4 regions of the Actinoplanes sp. NPDC051411 genome follow, and region 1 is predicted to be linked to each of the others. Evidence: riboswitches for the same ligand, from Rfam matches in the RefSeq annotation. Region 1 holds a riboswitch; each other region holds the start of a gene.
The links. Region 1 has a riboswitch for cyclic di-AMP ahead of AB0M88_RS12695 (hypothetical protein). Riboswitches for the same ligand answer to the same signal wherever they lie in the genome.
Positions count from the first base shown of each region.

Region 2: linked by a shared signal. The riboswitch ahead of AB0M88_RS38650 (NlpC/P60 family protein) and the one ahead of AB0M88_RS12695 (hypothetical protein) in region 1 are both predicted to bind cyclic di-AMP.
Region 3: linked by a shared signal. The riboswitch ahead of AB0M88_RS31000 (NlpC/P60 family protein) and the one ahead of AB0M88_RS12695 (hypothetical protein) in region 1 are both predicted to bind cyclic di-AMP.
Region 4: linked by a shared signal. The riboswitch ahead of AB0M88_RS24145 (transglycosylase family protein) and the one ahead of AB0M88_RS12695 (hypothetical protein) in region 1 are both predicted to bind cyclic di-AMP.

Region 1 is NZ_JBFBAD010000018.1:27,683-34,603, forward strand. It holds gene AB0M88_RS12685 (beta-phosphoglucomutase family hydrolase) at 1-218, shown strand, start outside; gene AB0M88_RS12690 (glycoside hydrolase family 65 protein) at 269-2,641, shown strand; gene AB0M88_RS12695 (hypothetical protein) at 2,676-3,722, opposite strand; cyclic di-AMP (ydaO/yuaA leader) riboswitch at 3,728-3,865, opposite strand; cyclic di-AMP (ydaO/yuaA leader) riboswitch at 4,072-4,210, shown strand; gene AB0M88_RS12700 (hypothetical protein) at 4,214-5,269, shown strand; gene AB0M88_RS12705 (ABC transporter ATP-binding protein) at 5,306-6,079, opposite strand; gene AB0M88_RS12710 (ABC transporter permease) at 6,072-6,921, opposite strand, start outside.
Region 2 is NZ_JBFBAD010000100.1:5,385-12,305, reverse strand. It holds gene AB0M88_RS38660 (MarR family transcriptional regulator) at 1-338, shown strand, start outside; gene AB0M88_RS38655 (M1 family metallopeptidase) at 357-1,700, shown strand; gene AB0M88_RS38650 (NlpC/P60 family protein) at 1,775-2,773, opposite strand; cyclic di-AMP (ydaO/yuaA leader) riboswitch at 2,789-2,930, opposite strand; gene AB0M88_RS38645 (M56 family metallopeptidase) at 3,053-3,961, opposite strand; gene AB0M88_RS38640 (BlaI/MecI/CopY family transcriptional regulator) at 3,958-4,323, opposite strand; gene AB0M88_RS38635 (cytochrome ubiquinol oxidase subunit I) at 4,401-5,762, shown strand; gene cydB (cytochrome d ubiquinol oxidase subunit II) at 5,772-6,746, shown strand; gene cydC (thiol reductant ABC exporter subunit CydC) at 6,743-6,921, shown strand, end outside.
Region 3 is NZ_JBFBAD010000064.1:44,100-51,020, forward strand. It holds gene AB0M88_RS30995 (sigma-70 family RNA polymerase sigma factor) at 520-1,521, shown strand; gene AB0M88_RS31000 (NlpC/P60 family protein) at 1,595-2,518, opposite strand; cyclic di-AMP (ydaO/yuaA leader) riboswitch at 2,576-2,695, opposite strand; gene AB0M88_RS31005 (DUF3817 domain-containing protein) at 2,915-3,247, opposite strand; gene AB0M88_RS31010 (hypothetical protein) at 3,259-3,684, opposite strand; gene AB0M88_RS31015 (DUF6158 family protein) at 3,742-3,981, shown strand; gene AB0M88_RS31020 (hypothetical protein) at 4,310-4,480, shown strand; gene AB0M88_RS31025 (GAF and ANTAR domain-containing protein) at 4,529-5,311, shown strand; gene AB0M88_RS31030 (MDR family MFS transporter) at 5,368-6,921, opposite strand, start outside.
Region 4 is NZ_JBFBAD010000044.1:2,375-9,295, forward strand. It holds gene AB0M88_RS24130 (GNAT family N-acetyltransferase) at 1-182, opposite strand, end outside; gene AB0M88_RS24135 (TetR/AcrR family transcriptional regulator) at 382-1,026, shown strand; gene AB0M88_RS24140 (saccharopine dehydrogenase NADP-binding domain-containing protein) at 1,171-2,409, opposite strand; cyclic di-AMP (ydaO/yuaA leader) riboswitch at 2,637-2,777, shown strand; gene AB0M88_RS24145 (transglycosylase family protein) at 2,784-3,458, shown strand; gene AB0M88_RS24150 (nuclear transport factor 2 family protein) at 4,261-4,608, opposite strand; gene AB0M88_RS24155 (LysR family transcriptional regulator) at 4,700-5,572, shown strand; gene AB0M88_RS24160 (hypothetical protein) at 5,582-5,935, shown strand; gene AB0M88_RS24165 (class I SAM-dependent methyltransferase) at 5,952-6,575, opposite strand; gene AB0M88_RS24170 (right-handed parallel beta-helix repeat-containing protein) at 6,724-6,921, shown strand, end outside.

The DNA.
Region 1 (6,921 bases):
AACCGGCTCCCGACACCTTCCTGTACGGCGCGAAGCTGCTCGGCGTACCCCCGGAGCAGTGCGTAGTGTTCGAGGATGCCCAGGCCGGTGTGGCCGCGGGCAAAGCCGGAGGTTTCGGGTACGTGGTCGGGGTGGACCGTGGTGGCAACGCCCAGGGCCTGGCCGACAACGGTGCCGACATCGTCGTGCAGGATCTGTCCGAACTGCTCACGCGCTGAGCGCGTATTCCTGACGTCTTTTCTGTTTCTTTCCTTCGAGAGGCACCACCGTGATCCGTGAACGGGCATATCCCGTCGACCCGTGGCACATCCGGGAGACCCGGCTGGACCTGGATCTGCTGGCCCAGTCGGAGTCGGTCTTCGCACTGGCCAACGGTCACATCGGGATACGCGGCAACCTGGACGAGGGCGAGCCGCACGGCCTGCCCGGCACCTATCTGAACTCGTTCTACGAGCTTCGTCCGCTGCCCTACGCCGAGGCGGGCTACGGTTTCCCCGAGTCCGGCCAGACGATGGTCAACGTCACCAACGCCAAGTTGATGCGGCTGCTGGTCGACGACGAGCCGTTCGACGTGCGCTACGGCGACCTGCGCTCCCACGAGCGCGTTCTCGACCTGCGGGCCGGCACCCTGGAGCGCACCGCCGAGTGGGTCTCCCCGTCCGGTCAGGCGATCCGGGTCCGCACCGTGCGGCTGGTCTCGTTCACCCAGCGCGCCGTCGTCGCCTTCCTCTACGAGGTCGAGCCGCTCGACGCGTCGGCCCGGCTGATCCTGCAGTCCGAGCTGGTGGCCAACGAGCAGCTCCCGCCGATGAGCAAGGACCCGCGGGTCGCCGCGGTGCTCGACCACCCTCTGCAGGCCGAGGAGATGCTCGAGCAGAAGGCGGGCGGCCTGCTGGTGCACCGCACCAAGGCGAGCGATCTGCGGATGGCCGCCGCCGTCGAGCACCTGATCGAGACGACGGGCAAGCACCAGGTCACCACCGAGGGCCACCCCGACTGGCTGCGGACGACCGTCGCCTGCAAGCTCGAGCCGGGGCAGAAACTGCGGGTGGTCAAGCTCGCGGCGTACGGCTGGTCGAGCAACCGCTCGTTGCCCGCCGTGCGTGACCAGGTCGGCGCGGCGCTGGCCAGCGCCCGGCTCGACGGCTGGGAGGGACTCCTGGAGGCCCAGCGGGAATACCTGGACGCGTTCTGGGACCACTCCGACGTCAAGGTCGAGGGCGACCCCGAGGTGCAGCAGGCCGTCCGCTTCGGCCTGTTCCACACGCTGCAGGCGGGTGCCCGGGCCGAGCAGCGCCCGGTCGGCTCGAAGGGGCTGACCGGTCCCGGCTACGACGGCCACACGTTCTGGGACGCCGAGACGTTCGTGCTGCCGGCTTTGACCTACACCCAGCCGTCGGCCGCCGCCGACGTGCTGCGCTGGCGTCACTCCACCCTCGACCTGGCCCGGGAGCGGGCCCAGACGCTCGGCCTGCAGGGTGCCGCCTTCCCGTGGCGGACCATCCGCGGGGAGGAGTGCTCGGCCTACTGGCCGGCCGGCACCGCGGGCTTCCACATCGGCGCCGACATCGCCGACGCGGTCCGCCGCTACGTGCAGGCCACCGGCGACTACGACTTCGAGCGCGAGGCCGGCCTGGAACTGCTGGTCGAGACCGCCCGGCTGTGGCGCTCGCTGGGTCACCACGACCGGCACGGCCGCTTCCACATCGACGGCGTCACCGGCCCCGACGAATACACCGCGGTGGTCGACGACAACATCTACACCAACCTGATGGCGCAGCAGAACATGTTCGCCGCGGTCGAGGCGGCCAAGCGTCACCCCGACCTGGCCCACAAGTTCGGGATCGACGACGAGGAGATGGCCTCCTGGCGGGACGCGGCGGCCGCCGTGCACATCCCGTACGACCGGGAGCTCGGGGTGCACCAGCAGTCGCAGGGCTTCACCCGGCTGCAGGAGTGGGACTTCGAGAACACGCCCCCCGAGGCCTACCCGCTGCTGCTCAACTACCCGTACTTCGACCTGTACCGCAAGCAGGTGGTCAAGCAGGCCGACCTGGTCATGGCGATGTACATCCGGGGCGACGCGTTCACGCCGGAGGAGAAGGCGCGCAACTTCGCCTACTACGACGCGCGCACGGTGCGGGACTCCTCGCTCTCGGCCTGCGTCCAGGCGGTGCTGGCGGCCGAGGTCGGTCACCTCGAGCTGGCGCACGACTATCTGGGCGAGGCCGCCCTGATGGACCTGCACGACCTGCACCAGAACGCCCGGGACGGCGTGCACGTCGCGTCGCTGGCCGGCACCTGGATCTCGCTGATCGCCGGCCTCGGCGGCATGCGTGACTTCAACGGCCAGCTGTCGTTCGCGCCCCGGCTGCCCAGCCGCATCACCAATCTCGAGTTCTCGATGCTCTGGCACGGGCTGCGGTTGCGGGTCGACGTCTCCGCCGACGAGGTCACCTATTCGCTGCGCAACGGCGGCGGGGCGGCCCGGCTGACGCTGGTCCACCACGGCAAGGAGATCGAGGTGACCCAGGTCAAGCCGGTCTCGGTGCCGATTCCCCCGGCCCCGCCGGTCGGACCGGCGCCGACCCAGCCGCACGGCCGGGCTCCGGTACGCCGGGCCACCAGCAGCACGAACTGAGTGGAAAGGGCCCCGCGAATGCGGGGCCCTTTTGCTAAAGCACGGACACGTGTACGTGGTCCTTGTGATTGCTCACACCGTGATAGGCGTGCCAGCCGGTCGCCGGGAACCAGATCTGCGCATACCAGATCACGTAGTAGATGCCGAGGCGGTCGGCGTTGCGCACCAGGAACGCCATCACGTTGTTGCCGTAATTCTTCATGTCGGCGTTGTGCGCGACCGAGAAGCCGCTCTTCTGCAATGACCAGTCGCAGGCCCGGCCCTTGGGATGCTCGAACGGCCCGCCGTCGCGATGGCAGCCGACGAACCGATTGAAGCCCGCCTTCTTCACCTCCTTGTAGAGGTGGAGCATGCGCGGCGTGATGCAGCCGTTGGTGGTCGGGTCGTCCACAGTGCACGCTTCGGGCGAGAAGCCGCCCTGGGCGTTGCGCGGGGCGGGCGCGGCGACCGGTGACTTGGCGACCACGAAGCCGCCGGTCAGGCTCTCGCCGCCGAGCAGCGCGAGCGCCTTGTCGGCCGACTCCTTCTGCTTCTTCATCGCCAGCAGGTTGGTCTGCTGCGCCTTGACCTCGGCGTCGAGGGCCGCCTTCTTGGCGTTGACCGCGTCGATCGCCTGGTCGAGGTCGTGCAGTTTCCGGTCGTGCAGCGCGTTGATCTCCTCGAGCGAGACCGCCTTGGAGAGGAAGTCGTCCGAGTCGTCGGCGCCGAGCAGGAAGCGGGACGCGCTGAGGCGGCCGGTTTCGTATTGCTCGGCGGCGATCGACGCGACCTCGGGGGTGAGGGCGTCGCGCTTGGCCTCGGCGTCCTTGATCTGGGTGGCCAGCGCCTTCTGCTGCGTGGTCGACGTGGCGACCTGGGCCTTGGCCTGCACGTACTTCCGGTTGGTGCTCTCCAGGACGTCGTTGAGCGTCGAGTTGTCGGAGAGCTCGTCGCCGCCCTTCTCGTCCGGAGCGGTCGACGACGACGACGAGGAGCCGGAGCCGGGCGCGGCCTGCGCGGGGGCCGTTACAGCGGTCAGCGTGGCAGCCACGACTAGCGGCGCCAGCGCGATATGCAGCCACCGGCGGCGTCTGACGGTCATGCAAGTCCTTCCGGATGGACCGCCTACCGAGTTAGCTGACGGGTTCAGGATGGAAGCGATCCCTACCGCTCTTGTAAGCGGATGCACCCCAACGAACTTGGGTCCCCGGCTCGCCCTGGCGGGCGATTGGGCGGTGGTCTGCCGGTGCCTCGGGGGTGGGGCCGTGTCGCAGATCCGGCCGGAAGTTTACCCGAGCAGCGAGAATGCTTCAGCCTTCGAAAAGCATAAAACCAGTTACCGGATGGCGACGAAAAGTAATCGTTCGACCATGCGTGATTGTCGAATAGCTCTGCGTATCAAAACTGTCGATCAATCGATACCTTCCGGTATGGTCGGCCGCGGTCCCTTATCGGGGCCACCGCCTAATCACCCGCCAGGGTGAGCCGGGGAACCACGTTCCATCCTGGGGTGAATCCGCTTCGCCGCGGTAGGGATTTCTTCCGTCCCGAACCCGTCAGCTAACCCGGCCGGCGCTATGGAAGGAATGCCCTGTGTGGCAGAAAACTGTGCGGCAGAAAACTGTGCTGCGAAGAACTGTGCTGCAGAAGGCTGGGGCCGCGGTGCTGGTCGCGCTGGTCGCGGCGGCCGGACTGGCCTCGCCCGCCCGGGCCGCTCCCGGATCGTCCGGCGACGACGGCGAGGGCGGCTCGAAGTCGCTGACCCAGCAGCTCGACGCGGCCTCCCGCGGCTACCTCGACGCCAAGGACAAACTGGCCGGATCCAAGAAGAAGCAGACCGACCTGGCCACCCAGCTCCAGCGGATCGACGCTCAGATGGCGCCCCGGCAGGCCGCGTTCGACCAGGTCGTCCAGGAGTCGTACCGAGCCGGCCGGCTCGGGCCGATGAGCGCGCTGCTCACCTCCGACTCCTCGGCCGGGTTCCTCGACCGGGCCGAGGTCCTGCAGACCGTGGCCGCCCGCCAGCAGAAGGCGATGGACGACCTGCGGACCGCCCGGCAGACCCAGGCCGCCGCCAAGGCGGCGATCGATGCGACCGTACGCGACCAGCAGAAGCAGGTGGCCGTGATGGCGGCCCGCAAGGCGCAGGCCGAGGCGGCGCTCAAGACGGCCGACGCCGGGCAGAACGCCCCGCAGCCGGGTGACGGAGGCGGCAGTGCCAAAGCGACCCCGGTCAAGCGGAACGGGGACGGGTCGCTGTCACCCGAGGGCTGCACGGTCAACGACCCGACCACCGACGGCTGCATCACGGCGCGCATGCTGCACGCCCTGCAGCAGGCCAAGTCGGACGGGTTCACGCACTACGTGGCCTGCTTCCGGCACCAGGACAGCGGCGAGCACCCGAAGGGCCGGGCGTGCGACTTCGCGGCCGACAAGGGCGGCTTCGGCGGGGTCGCGACGGGGTCCAGCAAGGACTACGGCAACCGGCTGGCCAACTACTTCATCAACAACTCGGACGAGCTGGGCGTCCTCTACGTGATCTGGTTCCGGCGCATCTGGCTGCCTAGTAGTGGCTGGAAGGCGTACACGAAGGGGAACGGCGACCCGTCGAGCGAGCACGAGAACCACGTACATCTCTCGGTGAGATGAACGAAGAAGGCCGGCCCGCCGGGGCCGGCCTTTCGCTCACTTGTTGCTGAACTCCTCGTACATCCGGAGGATCTCCTCGGTCGGGCCGTCGGCCCGGATCACGCCCGACTCGAGCCAGATGGTCCGCTCGCAGGTGTCGCGGATCGACTGCTCGCTGTGGCTGACCAGGAAGACCGTGCCGGCCTCCTGGCGCAGCTCGCGCACCCGCGCCTCGCTCCGCTTGCGGAACTTCGCGTCACCGGTCGCCAGCGCCTCGTCGATCAGCAGCACGTCGTGCTTCTTGGCCGCGGCGATCGAGAAGCGGAGCCGGGCCGCCATGCCGGACGAGTACGTCTTCATCGGCAGCGAGCTGAAGTCGCCCCGCTCGTTGATGCCGGAGAACTCGATGATGTCGGCGGTGCGCTCCTTGACCTCGGCCGGGCTCATGCCCATGGCGAGGCAGCCCAGCTCGACGTTCTTCTCGCCGGACAGGTCGTTCATCAGGGCCGCGTTCACGCCCAGCAGGGACGGCTGGCCGGCCGCGTAGATGCCGCCGCCGCGCTCGACCGGCAGCAGGCCGGCGATCGCCCGCAGCAGCGTCGACTTGCCGGAGCCGTTGCTGCCGATCAGGCCGACCGCCTCGCCGCGGTAGGCCACGAAGCTCACACCCTTGACCGCGTGCACCTCGCGGACCGACGCCGCGTCCTTCTTGGTGATGATGCGCTTGAAGCTGGCCAGCGGGCTGTTGGCACCGGCCGCCGAGGCGCCGTGGATGCGGTAGACGATGTGCGCGTCGTCCGAGATGACGGTGGGGATGCGCTTGTCAGCCACGTCCGTAGCCCTTCTCTCCGCGCCGGAAGTACAGGTAGCCGACGACGACGACCAGCACGGTCCAGGCGATCGCTTCGATCCACAACTCGACCGGCGGCCCGACCAGCTCGACGTCCTTCATCAGGGCGTGCCGGCCCAGCTCGATGAAGACCAGCAGGGGGTTGGCCTTGATGACCCAGATCTTCCAGTCGTGGAACCGGTGGGTGAAGTTGGTGACCGGGTAGATCACGGCCGAGCCGTACAGCCAGAACCGCATGATGAACGGAATCAGCTGCCGGATGTCGTGCACCTTGGTGCCCAGCCGGGCGACGAACAGCGCCAGGCCGGCGTTGAACAGCGACTGCAGGGCGAACAGCGGCAACATCAGCAGCCACTGCCACCGGATCGGCTCGCCGCTGATCAGGACGATGGCGAGCAGGACGCTGAGCGACGCGACCATGTTGCGGATCTCGATCAGGGTGACCGCGACGGGCAGGCTCGCCCGGGGGAAGTGCAGTGCCCGGATCAGGCCCAGGTTGCCGGTGATCGCCATCACGCCGTTCTGCACCACCGTCTGGGTGAAGCCGAACAGGAAGACGCCGATGCACAGGTAGGTGATGAAGTTCGACTGGCTGCGCCGCGTATTGATGATGACGCCGAAGATCACGTAGTAGACGCCGGCGTTGAAGACCGGGGTCAGGACCTGCCAGATCATTCCGAGGCGCGTCTCGCCGAGGGTGGCGATCGTCCTCGCACGGGCGAACGCGGCGATGAAATGACGGTACGACCAGACCTGCTTCGCGTACTCGAAGACGCTCGGCATCCGGCCGGCCGAGCTCAGACCGTTCCGCCGGGCTAGCTCT
Region 2 (6,921 bases), on a different contig from region 1:
TGCTCGCTTCACTGATCGAGGAAGGCCCGGCGAGCCAGGCCGCGCTCGGACGGCGTACGGGAATCCACCTGAGCGACATGGTCGCCGCGCTGAACGAGCTCGAAGAGGGGGGTTTCGTCGCCCGCGCGCCCGACCCGGCCGACCGCCGGCGCAACGTGATCAGCGTGACCGCGGCCGGCCGTAAGCGTTCCGCCCAGCTCGCGCGCAGCGCCCAGGAGGTCCAGGACGCGTTGCTGGAGCCGCTCGACGAGGCCGAGAGGCGTGCGCTCGCCACCCTGCTCGGCAAGCTGCTCGACCATCACCGACAAGGGATTCCCCCGTTGCCCGGCGACGATTGAGACATCCATGCTCGTCGAATGATTAGACGAGCGTTACCGGCTCTGCTCGCCCTCGCCGGCACCATGCTGGCGGCGCCGGCCACCCCGGCGCGAGCGGCCGCGACCGACTCCACCCGCACGCCGGCGACCCCGGCCTACACGGTCAACCTGACCAGCAACACCACCGGCGGCACCTGGACCGGCCACGAGAGCGTCACCTTCAGCAACGCCTCGGCGACCCCGCTCACCGAGGTCTACCTGCGGCTCTGGGACAACGCGCACGGCTCCTGCCCGTCCACCCCGGTCACCGTCACCAACGTGACCGGCGGCACCGCCTCGGCACTGACCGTCAATTGCACCGCCCTGAAGATCACGCTCCCGGCGGCAGTGCCGCAGGGCGGAACCGGCAGCATCGGCTTCGACCTGTCGATCGTCGTCACCGCGGGGGTCGACCGGTTCGGGCACGACGGCGGCTACTACTTCATCGGCAACGCGCTGCCGGTGCTCGCGATCCGCGACGCGGCCGGCTGGCACCTCGACCCGTACACGAACAACGGCGAGTCGTTCTACGCGCTGTCCAGCGACTACACGGTCACGCTGGACCACCCGAGCTCGATGGCGGTGCCCGCGACCGGGTCCTCGACCGACCGGGCCGGCACCAGCGGCCGCACGATCACCACCGCGGTCGGCAAGCAGGTGCGGGAGTTCGCCTGGGCGGCCGGGCCGTTCGTGAAGACCTCCGGGACCACGGCCGGCGGCGTCAAGGTCAACGTCTACCGGGTGAGCTCGGTCAGCGCCGGAAACGCGAGTTCGATGCTGAGCACGGCGACATCGGCGCTCGACGCCCACTCCGGGCGGTTCGGCGCCTATCCGTACGCCGAGGCCGACGTGGTCCTGGACAACGGGTTCTGGTTCGGCGGCATGGAATATCCGGGATTCGTGCTCGACGTGGTCAGTTCGACCGCGCTCGCCCACGAACTGGGCCACCAGTGGTTCTACGGCATCGTCGGGGACGACGAGTACACCACGCCGTGGCTGGACGAGGGCTTCACCGACTACGCCACCGACCTGTACTTCAACAAGACCGGCTCCGGCTGCGGGATCACGTGGCAGTCGAGCGCCGAGCGGCTGACCAACTCGATGGCCTACTGGGACGCCCACTCGAGCCGCTACAGCACCGTGGTCTACGGCTACGGCAAGTGCACGCTGCACGACCTGCGGCGCCTGATCGGCACGACCGCGATGACCAACCTGCTCAAGTCGTACGCCGCCGCGCACTGGTACGGCGTCTCGACGGTCGCCGACTTCAAGGCCGCCGCCCAGGCCGCGGCCGGCCCGACCGACCTGACCTCGTTCTGGTCGTCCCACCGGGTCGACGGATGAAAGACGGATAGCAGCATGAAGGGGGCCACCGACTGCGGTGGCCCCCTTCAGAACTGCTTCTGCCTCGACGAGGGTCAGCCCGGACGCCGGTAACCAGCGATCGGACCCACCTTGTCCATCACCGCCATCCGCACATGGTCACCCGTGTGCGGAGCATGCACCACTTCGCCACCACCGATATAGATGGCCACGTGGTGCAACGAACCGGGGAAGAAGAACACCAGATCGCCCGGTTGAAGGTCGCCCCGGCTCACCGACTTGCCCTCGTTCCACTGGTCTTTCGTGTAGTGGTCGAGAGTCACGCCGACGGTCGCCCACGCCTCTTTCGTCAGGCCGGAGCAGTCGTACGTGTTAGGGCCGTCAGACCCGAAGACGTACGGCTTGCCGATCAGCGAGCACGCCTTGCGCGCCGCCTTACCGCCCGCGTCATTGTTGTAGGTGACCGGGCAGGGCCCGATCCTCAAGGGTCCGTCGTCTCCACCGGTCGCCCCGTACGCCTTGATGCGCAGCTTCTGCAGCGCATCGATCTTCACATTGATGGCCTTCTTCTTCTGGGCCAGATCGGCATCGCGGGCGGCGATGGAATCGGTCAGAAGCTGAAGGTCCTGCTTGGATTTGGCGTACTGGTCGCGCAGCTTGGCAACGCCGGCGATCTGTGCCTGCTGGTGCCGCGCAAGCTGGTCGAGAAGACCCAGCTTGTCGGTCAGCTGGTTCGTCGACCCGCTCATCAACATGGCACTGATCGCGCTCGGCGAACCTTGCTTGTACGCGTCAGTGGCCAGGCCGCGAACCGAGGACAGGGCGACATCCACCCGGACCTGGAGCGGGGTGAGCTGGTTGGACAGTTTCTTCAGCTGAGCCTGGTTCTTGATCAACTTGCTGTGCACATCGTTGTAATCTTCGATGATCGGCTCGAGCTGATTCCACTGGGTGTCGATCTGTGCCTCGACACTGGACGGCGAGGGTGTCGCGAGTGCCGCGGTGGCCGGTGCGGTGACAACTACGCCGGCCGCGGCGACGAGGCAGAGCAGGCTGCGCAGCATTCCGGCGCGGCGCGCCCCGTTCCGTTTCACGTTACGTGCGTTGTCCTTTCTTCCCTCATGCCGCCGACCGGGTTAGCTGACGGGTTCGAGCGGGAAGCGCGCCCGGCCGCGAAAGTGCACGGCTTCACCCCAACTGCTCGGGTCCCCGGTTCGCCAGACAACAACGACGATTAGGCGGTGGTCCGTCAGATCGGCCGGATGGACGATGGGGGGCTGCCGAACCGGGGACCACCGTACTCCCGATCATTGCCTTAACTGAAGCCGACGCGGCTGGGAAACTGCCTGCATACCACCGGTTACGCAGAGTGCCTAGAACGGCCACTGCTCCAGCGCGCGGTCGAGCCAGGGCACGACCAGGATGACGGTGGGTAGCACCAGCAGGGACACCGCCCCTAGTCCCGCGACAAGGCTCAGGCCGGGCGACTCGGGGCGCGGCGCGGCCAGCCGGTCCAGCCTCCTGCGACGCGCGTCACCCCACGCGTCCGGCTCGGCGTCCTCCGTGAGCGGGACCGCGTCGGTCAGCCTTTCCAGCGCGGCCGAGAGGGGCCCGGGCCCGGCGACGCGCCGCGCGGCATCGTCGGCCACCATCTCCAACAGCAGGTGTACGGCGTCCAGAGGCACCCGGCTCCGCAACACCCCGGGCACCGCGCGATAGAAGGCGGTGAACGACTCCATCACCACGTCGTGGCGGTGCCGCAGATGGGTCTGCTCGTGCGCGAGGACCGCGTCGACCTGCGCCCGGTCGAGCACCCGCAGCACCCCGTCGCTGAGCACGACCCGTGGCTCGCGCCCGGGCACGCAGTAGGCCAGCGGGAGCGCGCCCTCGAGCACCCGCAGGTGATCCGGTCCGATCTCGTGGCGCCGCTCGGCCCGGTCGAGAAGGTCGACCAGCAGCCGGTGGCGCTCCCGCCGGGCCCGCGACCGCCGGGTGACCCCCCAGAGCGAGATCAGCAGCCGGGCGACGATGAGCGCGGCGACGGCCAGGGCGACGAGGAGGGCGCCGGCCACGACCGGCTTGCGGGAGCCGTACGCCCGGGTGAGCTCCTCCGGCACGGCGAGCACCACGCCGAGCGCGCTCAGCACGGCGGCCAGGGTGATCGCCTGCCAGAGCAGTACGGCGGCGCGCGGCGCCCGGTCGGGCCAGCGTGACCGGGCGAGCGGGCCGGGCACGAGCAGCGACAGGGTCAGCCCGAGCGCGCCGAGCAGTAGCGCGGTCACCGGTTCTGGCTCTTCGCCGCCTCGATCGCGGCGGCCAGCGCCTCCGGGGGCAACCGGCCGACGAAGTACGCCAGGGCCGCGTCCTGATCGCCGCTCGTCGTCAGGGCGTCGAGCATGACCGCGGCGGTCATCTCCTCGCGGGACTGCGCCGGGGCGTACAGATAGGCGCGATCCGCCTTCTGGCGGGTGACCACGTCCTTCTTGGCCAGGCGGTCGAGCACGGTCATCACGGTCGTGTACGCCAGGTCGCGGTCTCTGCTCAGCCGCTCGTGCACCTGCCGCACGGTCATGGGTCCGGTCGCCGCCCACAACTGCGCCATGACCTCGCGTTCCAGGTCGCCTAGACCGTTCCTCTGGGCCATGTGACCGAGTCTACTGCACGGCGTCGTACTACACGTCGTAGTATCTACTACGGAATGTCGTAGAGGGGGCTCATCGCATGGACGTACTCGACCTGACGCGACTGCAGTTCGCGGTGGTGACGATCTACCACTACTTCTTCGTGCCGATGTCGATCAGCCTGGCCGCGGTCGCCGCCGGCCTCGAGATCACCTGGCTGCGCACCCGGCGCGACCTGTGGAAGAACCTGACCAGATTCGTCGGCAAACTGCTCATCGTCACGTTCGCGGTCGGCGTCGTCACCGGCCTCGTGCAGGAATTCCAGTTCGGCATGGGGTGGAGCGCGTTCGCCAGGTTCTACGGCGACGTGTTCGGCCCGACCCTGGCCATCGAGGGCATGCTCGCGTTCTTCCTCGAGGCCACGTTCCTCGCGCTCTGGTACTTCGGGTGGGACCGGCTGCCCCGCCTCGCCCACGCCGCGACCATCGTGATCGTCTCGCTCGGCACGGTGCTCAGCGCGTTCATCATCCTGGCCGGCAACAGCTTCATGCAGAACCCGGTCGCGTACTCGCTCGACCCGGTGACCGGCCGGGCCCACCTGACCTCGTTCCGCGAACTCCTGCTCAACAAGGTCAACCTGGCCGCCTTCCCGCACACCCTCAGCGGCGCGGCGATGATCGGCGGGGCGCTGCTGCTGGCGATCGCGGTCTGGCGCCGCGCGGCCGACCCCGGCTTCCGGCCCCTGTCCCGGCTCGGCGCCTGGCTGATGCTGGCCGGCGGGGCGGCGACCGCGCTGACCGGCGACCACCTCGGCAAGGTCATCACGCAGGTGCAGCCGATGAAGATGGCCGCCGCCGAGGCGCTCTACACGACCACGTCCGGCGCGCCCTTCTCGCTGGTGACGACCGGGAAGCCGCTGCCGTCCTTCGCGCTCGACATCCCCGGCCTGCTGTCGATCCTGGCCAAGGGCTCACCCGGCGCGACCGTGCAGGGCATCGACGAACTCCAGGCCCAGTACGCCGCCCAGTACGGCCCCGGCAACTACGTCCCGATGATCCCGGTCGCGTTCTGGTCGTTCCGGCTGATGATCGGCGTGGGCATGCTGGCCGCGCTCGTCGCCGCGTACTTCCTGTGGCGGACCCGCCGGGAGCGGGAGGCTCCCGGCTGGCTCCTGCGCTGGTTGCCGTTGATCCCGATCCTGCCGGCGGCCGGCAACACGATCGGCTGGATCTTCACCGAGACCGCGCGGCAGCCCTGGATCGCCTTCGGGATCTCCAAGGTCGCGGACGGCATCTCCCCGGGCCTGACCAGCTCCGAGGTGCTCGCGTCGCTGGCCGGCTTCACCGTCGTCTACGGCATCGTCGCGGTCGTCTGGTTCCGCCTCGTGCGGCACCTGTCACGGCAGCCCCTGTCACCCGCGCCCGCGGCGGTCGATGAACCCGAAATGTCCGTAACCTACTGAGGAGCCGCTGTGATCACCTTCTGGTTCTCGGTCGTCGTCCTCGCCTGGGTGCTGTTCTTCGTCCTCGAAGGCTTCGACTTCGGCGTCGGCCTGCTCGGCCCGCTGCTCGGCCACGACGACCACGAACGCGGCGCCGCCGTGCAGACCATCGGCCCGTTCTGGGACGGCAACGAGGTCTGGCTGGTCGCCGCGATCGGCGCCACCTTCGCCGCCTTCCCCGGCTGGTACGCGGCCCTGCTCTCCGGCCTCTACCTGCCGGTCGCCGCGATCCTGCTGCTCCTGGCGATCCGCGGCGTAGCCCTCGAATTCCGCGGCAAGGGCGACGGCCTCCGCTGGCGCCGCCGGGCCGACGCCCTGCTCGCCCTCTCGTCGGCCGGCGTCGTCGCGGTCTGGGGCGCGCTGCTCGCGGTGATCACCCGCGGCCTGGCCCTGCGACCCGACGGCTCGGTCGCCGGGCACGGGCGCAGCCTCTCCCCCGTACTCTCCTGGACCGGCCTCCTCGGCGCCCTCGCCGCCCTTTTCGCGGCGGCCCTGCTCGGAGCCACCTTCCTCAGCCTGCGGACCAGCGGCCCCCTCCGGGGCCGGGCCCGCAAGCTCGCCGGACGGCTGGGCACCGGCGGCGCCGTCACGCTGGTCGTCGCCGGCATCGGTACGGGCTCCCGGACGGTCCTGGCCGCGGCCGCCCTGAGCTTCGTGGCCGCCCTGCTGGCCCGGGCCGGCCGCGAGGCCTGGTCGTTCGCCGCGACCGCACTCGGCGTGGCAGCCACGGTGGTGGCCGTCTTCACCGCCCACGGCCAGGTGGTGCTCCGCAGCACCCTCGACCCGGCGTGGTCGCTGACCAGCACCGCGGCCGCCGCCAGCCACTCCACCCTGCACCTGATGACCGTGGCCGGCCTGATCGTCCTGCCCGGAGTGGTGGCCTATCAGGCCTTCTCCTACTGGATCTTCCGCCAGCGCGTGGCCAGCGACCGGATCCCGTCATGAAGCCCGTCGACCCGCGCCTTCTGCGGCACGCCCGGTACAGCCGCGGCGGGATCGCCCTGCTCGCCGTCATCGGAGTCGGCCAGGCGCTCGCCACCGTGGCCGTCGCCGTGGCGCTGACCGTCCTCCTGACCGGCTCACGCACCCCGGCGGTCATCCTGCTGGCGTCCTCGTTCGC
Region 3 (6,921 bases), on a different contig from region 1:
TTTCGTCACTGGCCCGTCCGGATGGCGGAACGGCTCCGAATCGTTGACGAAAGGGTGGTCACCTGATCGGGAGTCACCCGGACGGGCGAGTGAACTGCGGCGCCGCGTGCCGCATTGTGGCAGGTGGTCCCGTTCGCCTGGGTGGCGGGACGTTTTGCTGGGGCCTTTTGTTCAGGCCGGTCAGCAACCGGTCGATGCAGCACGTGAACCTGGAGAGCCGACTGGCCGTACAGGGTAGTGACGAGCATCCCAAGCCCCCGGTGATGCCCGTCGCTGCGACGGATGAGAGGCCGATGGTGTCATGGAGCGCACGACGGGTATGCGTCTATGCGCGCACAACTGAGCCGAGACGCGTCATACCTGGGAGCCTCCACAGCAAGTCTGCACTCGGCTCTCAGCTATCGCCCAGACATTCGTGACACTTTCGACCCACCAGCCGGAATCAAGTGCACGTCACTAATTGTTCTGTAGATGTCAGCAACCGCAATGCACGAACCGCGGACGTTACGGGGAGGGCTGATGGACGCAGGTATCACCCGTAACGGGATTCGTGAAGGCAATGAGGGGACCGTGGGCAACGTGGAGAAGAACACCGTGATGCGGACCGACCAGGTCGCCGAGGAGCGCGACCTCGTCGGAGTCTACCTGCACGAGATCTCCCGGACGCCACTGTTGGACGCTGCCAGGGAGGTCGAGCTCTCCAAGGCAATCGAGGCGGGCCTCTATGCCGAGTTTCTTCTCGACTCTGGTGAGGTCCGGCGTGGTGTGAGCCGGGAAGAGCTGGAGCGCCTGGTCACCGAGGGCTCCAAGGCCAAGGACCTGTTCATCCGGGCCAACCTGCGGCTGGTCGTCTCCATCGCCCGGCGCTACGTGCGCTCGGGCATGCCGATGCTCGACCTGATCCAGGAGGGCAACACCGGTCTGGTCCGCGCGGTCGAGAAGTTCGACTACGAGCGCGGCTACAAGTTCTCGACGTACGCGACCTGGTGGGTTCGCCAGGCCATCAGCCGCGCGATCGCCCAGCAGGAGCGCACCGTCCGGCTGCCCGTGCACCTGGTCGAGGACGTCAACCGGATGCGCAACGTGACCCGTCAGCTCGTCCGCGAGCTGGGCGGCGACCCGGAGCCGGAGCAGATCGCGACGGCGCTCGGCGTGACCGTCGAGCGGGTCAACGAGCTCACCCGCTGGGCGCAGGACACCGTTTCCCTGGACACGCCGGTCGGCGACGACGGCGACACCAACCTGGGCGACCTGGTGGCCGACAGCGACGCGCCGTCGCCGGAAGAGATCGTGCTGACCGCACTGGAGCGGCAGCGCATCGAGGGCCTGCTCAACCACCTCGACGACCGTTCGGCCGGCATCATGCGGGCCCGCTACGGCCTCGAGGACGGCCGGGAGCACTCGCTGACCGAGGTGGCCTCGCGCTTCTCGCTCAGCCGCGAGCGCATCCGCCAGCTGGAGATCCAGGCGCTGGGCCGGCTGCGTGAGCTCGCCCGGGCCGAGGGCCTGCAGGCCGCTTAAGAAATTCGCTCATCCCCCGACGTAAAAGGCCGGTACCCCGAGGGGTACCGGCCTTCGTGCTGTGCGGATCTGATCAGGTCACGCGACCGTAGCCGTAGATCGGCATGCCACGGTTGATCGAGCGTTCGTCGACCGGTTCACCCTCGCGTGGCGCGTCGATGATCTGGTTGTTGCCGACGTAGATGCCGACGTGCGCGAGGCTGTTGTAGAAGACCAGGTCGCCGGCCTTGAGGTCGCTGCGGCTGATGTGCGCCACCTGACCCCACTGGGCGGCCGCGTTGTGCGGCAGCGAGTGCCCCGCCGCCTTCCACGAGGCCATGGTCAGACCGGAACAGTCGTACGACCCGGGGCCGTCGGCACCGAACACGTACGAGGAACCGATGGCGTTGAACGCGTACCGGACCGCGACGCCGGCGTCACCCGAGATGCTCGGGATCTTGCCGGTGTACGCGTGGCCCGCCTGCGTCGGGCTGCCGTACGCCTGGGTGCGCTTCGCCTTGAGCGACTTGATGTCCTTTTCGATCTTGGCCTTGCGGGCCTTGATCTCGGACAGCTGCGCCGCCTGCTTGGCCTGAGTCGACTTCAACTCGGACTGACGCTGGGCGAAGGTCTGGGTCGTCAGGGTGAAGTTGTCGATGTCGCGCTGGTTGGACTGCTGGATCTGATCGAGGAAGCCCATCTTCGCCATGAGATCGCCGCTGTTGCCGTCGATCAGCGCGCTCATCGGTCCGACGCGGCCCTGCACGTATGCAGTGGTGGCGATCGTGCCGACCTGCGCGCTCGCGGTCTGCAGGGTCGCCTTCGCCGGGGCCAGCGAGGCTTCGAGCTTCTTCAGATCGGACTGCGTCTTCTGGAGGCTGATGTTCATCGCGTTGTACGACTCGACGACAACCTCGAGCTGCTTGGACTGCGCGTCGATCTGCTTGGTCAGATCGCTTGTCGAGGGGCTCGCGTGTGCGGCTTGGGCACCGGTCAGGGTGACCGCGAATGCCGTCACCGCGACCACGAGCGCTCTCAGCCTCGTGCGGGGGTGTGGCACTGGTGTAGTGGCCTTTCTTCCGCTCGGCCGCCTACCGGGTTAGCTGACGGATTCGGGCGGGAAGAAGGCCCTACCGCTGACGCGGATTCACCCCAACGAACACGGTTCCCCGGCTCGCCACGACGCGTTCACTGCAACGCCCGGGGGAGAGCGCCAAACACGCCGTGATGATTCGGCAGCGTTGGCCGGCGCCACCGGAGGGTGTGGCTGCGGACCGAACCAACCGCACCAACCTATCGATGGGAAATTCAAAATCAAGTGCTATCCGAGTGAATTATGTCAATAGACCGGTATGTGTCGATGATCCCGATAACACATTGTCATTCGACATGAGCAACCCGTAGAACTGTAGGCTCAAACCGGACTTTTTGCCAGACCGGCGTCGTCATTCTCAGTACGCGCCCAATCACGCGTCACCTTCCGCTCGGTCCAGAACGAGAGGAACGGAATGGTGCCGGCCGCCATCACCAGAATCATCCGCAGGAACGGCCAGTGAAGCCGGCGCGCGAGATCGAAGGTGAGGGCCAGGTAGACCATGAAAAGGAAGCCGTGGGCCGGGCCGACGATCGCGACGACCGTCTCGTTGCCTCCGGCGTACTTCAAGGGCATGCCGACGAGCACCAGCACGAGCAGGCCGGTGCCGACGATCCAGGCGATGATCCGGTAACGAACGAGGGCTCCGTGCACTTTTCCGGTCCTCACTGTGCTTGCTCGGCCCGTCGCGGGCCGGGATAGTCGCCCGGCCGGGCGCCGGGATGCGCCGCCAGCCAGGCCAGGTAGTCGTTGTAGGCGTCGAGCTCGGGGTCGTCCTCGGCTGCGGCGGCCCGGACCGGGACCCGCACCGGCCGGCCGACCGTAACAGGCGCGCCTGGGAGCTTCTCGGCTGGTGCTTCCGGTTTGACCGGCGTCTCCTCAGGTCGCTTGCGGGCCACCTGAACCTCGCGGAACCAGAGGAAGACCACGAAACCCGCGAACACCGGCCACTCGAACGTGTAGCCCCAGCTCAAGGTGTTGCCACCGGCCGCGCGGTCGAACTGCCACCAGCCCAGCGCGAGGAAACCGGCGACCAGGGCGAGGGCCAGGAGGTGGCGCGCGAGCCACGCGGGGGTCCACAGCCCTTTCATGCCTCTGAGCGTACAAGCGGGGGTTTGCTGATCGTCTGAGCGGGCACCCGCAGGACCATGACTGATCCGACGCAGGCCGATGTCTTCGAGATCGGCATCGATCCGGCCGAGCTCGCCGAGGAGGACCTCTTCCGCGAGCTGTCCAGCCTCTATCGGACCCGGCTGAGCACTTTGCGGCACGGTCCCGACGCCGCGCTGGCCAACCACTTCAAACGCACGGCCGAGCTGGAGACCGAGTACATGGCCCGGCACCCCGGCCGCGAGGTCGACCAGGACCGCCTCACCCAGGATTTCTGACCCCGGGTGAGTGACCGGCGTCACAACCTCTAACGGAATCGTGGGCGAGGGCCGACCGTTGAGAGCAGATGTCGGTGTGTTCAGTGTCCCCGGGCCTCACCATTTTGCCTTCACGGACTACCGTTCGGCTGGAGCCGTGTTGAGCCTTTCGCCGCGAGGCGACATGCACACCGACACCTCGTGAGGCAGGGCCTCCGGAGCAATCCGGGGGCCCTGCTCTGGTTTCCGGGCCCGGTTCGGTTTTCGGGGCCCGGCTCCGTTTCGGGGCCCGGCTCCGTTTCGGGCTCGGTGAGTTTCGGCTGGGGCCCGCGCCGGGTAGTCGATCACCATGACTGACGACCGGACCGACCAGCGCGCCGCCGAGATGCTGCCCGAGGAGCAGGTGGTCGGCAGCGACGACCCGCACGCGCAGGCGGAAGCGATCCTCGCCGACTCCGACCGGCGGGAGGAGCATCCGGAACCCGACGAGGAGCGCTCCTCGGACCAGACCGCCCAGTAGGGGCACGCGGCTTCCGTGCCGGTCGATCCGCATGGCAGGATCCAGCCCGTGCCTGCCCAGAATCGCCGCATTTCGGCACCCAAGCGCGGCCTCGCCCGGCGCCTGCTCCGTCGCGCGCCCGCACCCGGTCACGGGCGAGGGCGTTCCGACGAGCTGAGCGGCCCGCACACGGTCGAGATCGCGGGACTGCTGCACGAACTCACGGCGCGCCTGCTCGGCTCGGACAGCTTCGCTCAGGCGGTCGAGCGGCTCGCGGCCTTCGGCGTGGGCGCGGTGCCGGGCGCGGTCCGATGCTCGGTCACGCTGATCGGCGAGGGTGGCCCGGCCACGATCACCGGGCACGGCCCGGCGGGGCGACAGGTCGACGAGATCGCGTACGCGGTGGGCAGCGGCCCCGGGTTCGACGCCGCCCGCACCCGGGCCCTCGTCACGTCGCCCGACCTGACCGGCGACGAGCGCTGGCCCGACCTCGTGCCGGCCGCCGTGCAGAGCGGCGTGCGCTCGGTGGTGGCGGTCCCGATCGACGTGCAGCGGGTCTCGGTCGGCGCGCTGAGCCTCTACGCCGAGGCGCCGGACGCCATCTCGCCGTCGATGCTGCTGACCGCGATGGCGATGGCCACCCAGGCCGAGGTGCTGCTGGGCGAGATCCGCCGCCGGGACGCGCTGGTCGAGGGCGCCGCCGTCGATCGCGCGGCCGGCGTGATCATCGCCCAGCGCAACTGCGGGGTCCAGGAGGCGTACGCGTTTCTGCAGGACACCGCCCAGCGGCTGGGCCTCGACCGCCGCACGGTCGCCGACCGGCTGATCGCCGCGGTCGCGCGCAAGCCGTGAGGGGCACGTGCGCCCGGCGGACGCGCGTACCCCTCACGGGTTTTGACTTTTGATTTTCAGCCGTTGTCCTTGCCGGCCGGAACCGGATCGCCCGGGGCGTCCTCGTCGAGGTCGCCGGCCGGGAGCGGGCCGGCGCCGACCTCACCCGGCACGCCCATGCTGTTTTCGGCGGCCAGCACGTCGTCGGCCCGCTGCTGCTGGGCCGAGCGCTGCGAGAGCGGGATCTCGGGCAGGAAGAGCACGACGATCAGGCCGACGACCATGACGGCGGCGGCCAGGATGAAGACCACCTGGATGCCGTCGGAGAAGCCGACCTTGAACGGGTGGGCGACCACCGCGGAGAGCTTGCCGAGGAACGAGGTGTCGTTCAGCCCGCCGCTGCTCTGCCCCTGCGCGAGGATCTGCTGCTGGTCCGGGGTGAACGCCTTGACGAAGGCCGGGTCGCTCCCCGCCTTCGTGTAGGCCGAGAGGACCTTGCCGCCGACGACGTTGAACAGCACGGACAGGAAGATCGCCGTGCCGAGCGTGCCGCCCATCGAGCGGAAGAACGTCACCGAGCTGGTGGCCACGCCGATCTCCCGCGGGGAGACCGCGTTCTGCACCGCCGTGATCATCGGCTGCATGTTGCCGCCCAGGCCGAGACCCATCACGACCATGATCAGCATGGTCTTCCAGAGCGGGGTGTCGGCGCCGATCGTCGCGAACAGCACGAGCGCCGCGACCATGAGCACGCTGCCGATGATCGGGAAGATCCGGTAGCGGCCGGTGCGGGCGATCAGCTGGCCGGCGGTGATCGAGCCGGCCATGATGCCGATCACGAACGGGATCATCTGCAGGCCGGCCTGGGTGGCCGACGAGCCCTTGACGATCTGCAGGTACAGCGGGACGGTCAACAGGCCGCCGAACATGGCCATACCGATGATCGTGCTGGAGATCGAGCCGACCGCGACGGTCTTGTTCTTGAAGAGCCGCAGCGGCAGCAGCGCCTCGTCGCCGTACGCCCGCTCGGCGAGGACGAACGCGACGATGCCGAGCGCGCCGATGATGTAGCAGGCGAACGCGCGAGGCGAGTCCCAGCCCCATTCGCGGCCCTGCTCGGCGACGGTCAGCAGCGGCACCAGGCCGACGATCAGGGCGAGCGCGCCCGGCCAGTCGATGCGGTGGTCGGTGCGGGTGTGCGGGAGGTGCAGCACCTTGGCCACGACCGCCAGGGCGGCGACGCCGATCGGCACGTTCAGGTAGAAGATCCAGCGCCAGCCGGTGATGCCGATGATCGAGTCCTGGCCGGCGAAGAAGCCGCCGAGCAGCGGGCCGATGACGCTCGCGGTGCCGAACACGGCGAGGAAGAGGCCCTGGTATTTGGCCCGCTCACGAGGCGGGACGATGTCGCCGATGATGGCCAGCGCCATCGACATCAGTCCGCCGGCGCCGATGCCCTGGATCGCGCGGAAGGCGGCCAGCTCGTACATGTTCTGCGAGAGACCGCAGAGCATCGAGCCGACCACGAAGATGGTGATCGCGAAGAGGAAGAAGCCGCGGCGGCCGTAGATGTCGGAAAGCTTGCCGTAGAGCGGCGTGGAGATCGTCGAGGTGATGAGGAAGGCGGTCGT
Region 4 (6,921 bases), on a different contig from region 1:
GCGCGTTTGAGATAGGCGATGCCGGCCTCGACGTCGAACGGTGACGGCATCGGCGTCCAGCGGGCGATGTCGGGGTCGTCGAGCATCACGACCAGGTCGTCGAGGTCGTCCGAACGCCACTCGCGCAGGACGATGCCGCCTCCCGTCAGAGTGAGCGGGTAGGGAAGGCGGCTCGCGGTCACCAGTGAATCGTGCCGGTAAAGGGGTGGTTCCGGCCAGTAGCGAGAGGGTTGTGAAGGTGTTGCGTGCGGGACAGTGGGGGCGTAGAGGCAGCAAGGCGGGCCGATCGAACAGACCAACGTGGACCGTCGAGAGGCTTGATCACCTGGGCTTTTCGGCGCTGCTTATGAGTAGTCGACGCGGAGGGCCTACGGTGGGGGCGTGGAAGAGCGGACGGCGGTTGCGCCGCGCCGAGGCGGTCCAGCGCGTCGCGGCGAGAACTACGGCGGCCGATCCCGGCAGGAACGCGCCAGCGACCGGCGGACGCGGATCGTGACGGCGGCGGTCCACCTGTTCGGCACCCGCGACTATGAGCAGGTCACGGTCGCCGACGTCTGCGCGGGGGCGAGGGTCTCCAAGCGCTACTTCTACGAGCACTTCACCGACCGGGAAGATCTGCTGCTGATCGTGCACCGCGAGCAGAACCACTGGCTGCTCGCCCAGGTCGCGGGCGCGGCCCCACGCCAGGCGGCGACGGCCGAGGAATTCCTGCGGCCGATGATGCGGACACTGATCGCCAAGCTGGTCGAAGATCCGGAACGGGCCCGGGTGATCTACGTCAACGCGCCGCGGATGGAGACCCGCCGCCGAGGCGTACTGCGGGAGGACGCCCAGCACTTCGCGCCGCTGGTCAACCGGTTCGTCGGGACGACGACCGACAAGCGGCGGCTGGAGCGCACGCTGCTGGCCCTGATCGCCGGGATCAGCGAGGTCATCATCGACTGGATCTCCCGCGGCATGGCCGAGGACCCGGACGAACTGGCCGAGCACCTGACGTGGATCGCCGGCCACCTGCTCGCCCGCTGACGTTTGACGCGCGCACTCGTCGGGCAGTCTCACGTTGATCAGGTACGCCTGTGTTCCGGACAAGGCCGGGAAAACGGGACTCCGGCCTTGTCCGGCGGGCGGGCACCCGCTCGGTCAGCCGGCGCTCGGTCAGCCGACGCTCGGTCAGCCGGCGCGGGTGGCGGTTATGGTCAGGCCGGCTCCGCGCAAGCGGTCGACCAGCGCATCGCCCATCGCGGTGGCCGGGGTCAGCACTCCGCCCTCGGACGGCGGCAGCGCGTCTCGGTCGAAGGCCAGCGCCAGCGCCGACTCGCCCAGCATGACCGCGGTCGCGGCGTAACCGGGATCGCCCTGGGCCCGGACCCGGGACCGGTAGCGCACGCCCGTCGTCGTGACGGTGAAGACGTCGACCGTGAAGTGGCCCGACGCGCGGGTGCGTTCGCTCGGGCCGGTGCCCGGATCGGGCAGGATCCGGTCGAGGATGGCCGGCGGCGTCACGGCCAGGCCGACCATGGCGGCGCCGAGGCCCAGCTTCAAAGCCCCGGCCAGCAGCGGCGAAAGCGGGGAAGTGCCGACGCTCATCGTCTCGCGGTAGCGGAACGCACGGCCGTACGACCAGCCCCGCAGGGCATTCGAGCGGCGCACGATCCGGGTGTTGAACGAGGCCATGAAGAACGGGGCGAGGCTGCCGCGCAGGGACGGATCGACCTCCGCGCCGGGCACGGTGAGCATGTCGGACTGGCGGCCCAGGTCGGGCTCCGCGGCGCGGTCGGGGCTCAGCGAATAGGGACTCGCCGCGATGCGGCGCCGCGCGCGGTCCTTCTTCAGCTCCTCCGCCTGGTTGCGGATGGTGCCGATGGTGCCACCGCTCATGCCGCCGCGGAGGCTGGTCACGACCAGGGTGGTGGTGGTCAGATCGCCCGCCTGGTCGGCCTTGACCTGCCGGTCGAGGACGTGGACGCCGATGTCGGAGGGAATCGAGTCGAAGCCGCAGGCGTGCACGATGCGGGCGCCGGTGCGGCGGGCCAGGTCGTGGTTGGCGTCGATGCTGTCGCGGACGAAGAGCACCTCACCGGTCAGGTCGGCGTAGTCGGTGCCCGCGGCGGCGCAGGCCGCGACGAGGGCGCGGCCATATTTCAGGTACGGCCCGACCGTCGTGACGACCACCCGGGTGGAGGCGGCGAGCCGGGCCAGAGCGGGTTCGTCGGAGGCGTCGGCGACCACGATCGGCCAGTCGACGCCCAACTCGGCCCGAATTCGAGTGAGCTTCGTCTCGGAGCGGCCGGCCAGCGCGAGACGAGCGCCGGCGGGGGCGTGCGCGGCCAGGTGGCGGGCGACGAGGGCGCCGGCGAAACCGGTCGCGCCGTAGACGACGACGTCGTACTCGCGTGTGGGCTGGGTCATGGTTGCCGATTCTGCATCAGACCAGGGGGCCACGGAGCGGATGGTTACCGACCAGTAATTTAATCGCGTCGCATATCGGTCATACTCGTCCTAAAGAAAGATCAAATAGGGCAATTACTGAGAACAACGTCACTAGACCTTGGCGATCGCCGAATCGGCCCGGCTAGGTTCGGTCGGTCCGCCAACGTGGACACCGTGGGCGGAACGCCGAGTCCTTGCCGCCGCCCGACGGAACTTAACCCAAGGCATGGAGCGGGGGACCCAAAAGTTCCTCGGCGCGCTGCTGCGCGCCTCGGGGTGAAGCCGCCATGCGCGGCCGGGCACCTCAGCCCGAACCCGACAGCTCACCTCGCAGGCGTGGAGGTTTCTCTGTCATGGCACAGATCCGTAAGCATGCCCGAATTGCCCTCGGCCTCACCGCCGCGGGCGTGGCGGGCACAGCCGCCCTGCTCGGCCCGGCCTCCGCGGCGCAGGCGTCCAGTGTGAACTGGGACGCGATCGCGCAGTGCGAGTCCGGTGGCAACTGGAGCATCAACACGGGCAACGGCTTCTACGGTGGCCTGCAGTTCACCAAGGGCACCTGGAAGGCGTACGGCGGCACGAAGTATGCCAGCACGGCCAACAAGGCGAGCCGGTCCGAGCAGATCGCGATCGCCGAGAAGGTTCTGCGCGGCCAGGGCATCGGTGCCTGGCCCGTGTGCGGCAGGAAGGGCGGCTCGACCAAGCACTACTCGGGCAGCAACACCAGCGGTTCGCACAGCAGCAAGTCGAGTCACAAGGCGACCCACAAGGCGAGCCACACCTCGAAGTCGGTGACCCACAAGTCGTCGAGGACCACCCACCACAAGGCGACCACCACCAGCCGGGTCGTGCGGTCGGCGTCGGTCAAGGCGACCGGCAAGACCTATGTGGTGCGTTCGGGCGACACCCTGTCGGCCATCGCGACGCGCTACCAGGTCAAGGGCGGCTGGCACGCCCTGGCCTCGCTCAACACCGGCATCATCAGCGACCCGAACCTGATCTTCCCCGGTCAGCGGATCGCGCTCTGAGCTGCCCGCTCTGAGCTGCCCGCTCTGAGCTGGCGACTTTGAGCTGGCCCGCCTTGAGCCAGCCCGGTGTGAGCCGGCCCACCTTGAGCCGGCCCGCTGTGAGCTAGAAAATTCCACCGCACCAACCCCCGGGTGCCCCATCCCCGGTGATCAGCCACTCCGGCCCCGTTCCGTGCGAAGCACGGTGAGCCATGGGTCAAGCCATGCCCCCGGGTGATCCCATGTCCACAGAGGCCACGGTGGCGAGTGCGCTGTGGTGGTGCCATTCCCCCCGATCGGCACCACCACAGCAGCACATCGTCGTGTCGCGCTAAGCGCCGACGCCGGCTCCCAGGCCAACGATCAAGCCTTCGCGAGATCGCCGGCCTGGGCGCCACGCCTTTCGCGACCGCGCTCGGCCAAACTCACCCTCGGCACAACCACGTTCAGCGCCACCGCGCACTGCCCAACCTCGCTCGGCCCGACCGCGCACTGCCCGACCCGCACTGCCCGACTCGCTCGGCCCAATCACGCCCGACCCAACCGCGCTCGGCACCACCGCGCAGTACCAACCGCGCTCGGCCCAACCGCGCTCGGCCCAACCGCGCTCGGCCCAACCGCGCTCGGCCCAGTCACGCTCAGCCCAACCGCGCTCAGCCCAATCACGCTCGGCCCAATCACGCCCGGCCCAATCACGCCCGGCCCAATCACGCCCGGCCCAATCACGCCCGGCACCACCGGCCCGGCACCACCGCGCATTACGCAACCAGGCTCGCCACAACCGCACGCTGCGCCACCACGCACTGGACGACTCGAGAAGCGATCAGCGCGACGCCGGTGTGACGAACTCGGGCTGATCGAGCACCCGCAGCCACGAGCCGTCGGGCTGGCGGCGCACCACCTGGGCGCGGGCGCCCGCGCCGTCGCGGGGTGGCGTCGAGGTCAGCGCCAGGTCGCCGCTGATCAGCGTGGGCAGCGGCTGCTCGGGCGTGAACTGCGGCATCTTGGGGAGCAGCTCGGCCCACAGCTTTTCGATCGCGGAGCGGCCGACGGTCTGGCGGCCGGGCGGATAGGCCATGACCGCGTCTTCTTCATAGAGCCGAGCCAGGCCCTCCGCATCTTTGGCGTTGGCCCGCTCGACGAACAGGCGGGTCAGGTCTTCGGGCGTCATTGCCTTCTCGTGTTCGCTCATGGCCCCACCCTGCCGGGGCGCGAGCCAGTAGTCCAACAGATGGTTGTTGTCGTAACTAGAATCCCCAGTTATGGAACTGCGCCAGCTCCAATACTTCGCCGCGGTCGCCGACGAGGCCAACTTCACCCGCGCCGCGGCCCGCGTGCACATCAGCCAGTCCGGCGTTAGTGCGCAGGTCAGGGCCCTGGAAAGGGAACTCGGGGCGGAGCTCTTCGACCGGTCCGGGCGCACCGCCCGCCTCACCGAGGCGGGACGCGAGGCTTTGCCGTACGCGAAGGCCGCGCTCGACGCCGTGGCCGGCCTCCGGCAGACCGTCGACCAGGTGCAGGGGCTGGTGCGCGGCCACCTGACGGTCGGCATGGTCATCGGCTGTGAGGTGAAGCCGCTGTTCGCCGCGCTGGCCGCGTTTCACCGCGAGCATCCGGCGATCGAACTGGAGCTCGCCGAGGACAATTCCGACCAGTTGGTGGCCGGTGTGCGGACCTCATTGCATGACATCGCGCTGGTCGGGCTGGCCGGTGATGTTCCGGAGCATCTGGCTTCCCACGTCATCGCCCGCGAAGGCCTGATCGTATTGGTGCCGCCCGATTCGGAACTGGCCGGCCGGGACGCGATAACCGTGGAGGAGCTCACCGCGTACCCGATCGTCACCCTGCCGGAAGGCACCGGCATCCGGGCCGTTTTCGACGAAGCCTTTATCTCCCAGGGTTTTATGCCCGATCTGGCGCTCGCCGCGTCGGCGCCCGGCGCCGTCGCGAGTCTCGCCGCCCGCGGTTTCGGCGTCGCGGTCCTGAGCGAGTCGATGGCCGCCAGCTTTCCAGATCTGAAAGCGGTGCCGATCACCGGAGTCCCCGTTCCGGCCGTGCTCGCGTTGGTCTGGCGTCCGCGGGTCAGCGCCGCGCTTCAAGCGCTGCTGCCACATTTGAAAGCAGCGTTCGGCTAGTCTCCGGGCGTGGCCGTCCCGCTTCGTGAACAACTCCGGAAAGCCCTGCCCGTCGCGATGAAAGCCCGCGACCGGGTCGCCGTCGGCGTGCTGCGATCCACGCTGGCCGCGATCGACAACGCCGAAGCCGTGGTGCCGGCGGAAACGAAGGCCCTCGCGATCGAGCAGTCGCCACTCGGGGTCGGGGCCGCCGAGGCCGAGCGGCGCGTCCTCTCCGCCGGCGACATCGCGCGGATCGTGCAGGACGAGGTCGATTCCCGCGAGGAGGCCGCCGTCGATTACGAGCGCGCCGGGCATGCCGACCGGGCGGCTCAATTGCGCGACGAGGCCCGCTTCCTGGGCGAATTCCTCACCGTTTCCTAGGGCCCAGGCGGCCTCCTCACCGTTTCCTGGCGGCTATCCGTTCGACCGTGCCGGCCTTGAGCCGTTCCGATTCCTCGATGAGCAGCCCGGCCCCCTCGACGATCGGGCGCGGGCGCCGCGTCATGTGCTCGCCGCCGTGGGGAATCGTGTAAATCTCCAGCAGCCGCTGACCCGCCCAGATCGGCCACCAGTTGCTGCCGATGTGGTCGAGCAGAAGCAGGAGGCCGCCCGGCCGAAGCACCCGGCACATCTCGAGAAGGGCGGTCCGCTCGTCGGGCACCGCGCACATGGCCAACGTGCACACGACGGTGTCGAAAGCGCCGTCGTCGAACGGAAGCGCCTCCACGTCGGCCTCTTTCAGTTCGATCGCGCGGCCGAGCGCGGCCGACCGGGAACGGGCCCAGGCGAGCATTTCCGGGCTCAGGTCGACGCCGGTCAGGCGCGCTTCGGGCGGATAGAGAGCGAGGTTGAGGCCGGTGCCGACGGCGACCTCGAGAACGTCGCCCCGGGCCCGCGAGCACACCCATTCCCGGCCGCCCCGAAACTGGAAGCGCTCCAAGAATCGCATCGCCCGGTCGTAGCGCGGGGCGACCTCGTCCCAGTAGCGACGCGATCTGATGGTCGGGTCTTCGACTTCCATCGGGCACCTCCCGGTCGGCCCTCCATGACATCAGAGCGGCACCATCGACGTCGACCGCTCCGTGTTCCGCCCCGGTTCACCGGAAATCTCGACGCCGTTGGTCCGGGCACCGCAAGGTTCTCGTGGCGTAAGCGGCGAGGAGCGGTGAATGCGGGCGGCACGGCGAAGCGGTGGAGTCACCGAAACCATCCGAGTGGCTCCCGGCGAGCGCAACGCCACGCAGAGCATCGAGGCCGCGTTGCGGTCGGCGGCGCCCGGACAGACCGTGCTGCTCTCCCCCGGCGTCTACCGCGAAGACCTGGTCATCGACCGCGAGGTCCGGCTCGTCGCCGAGTTGGGCCGGGGC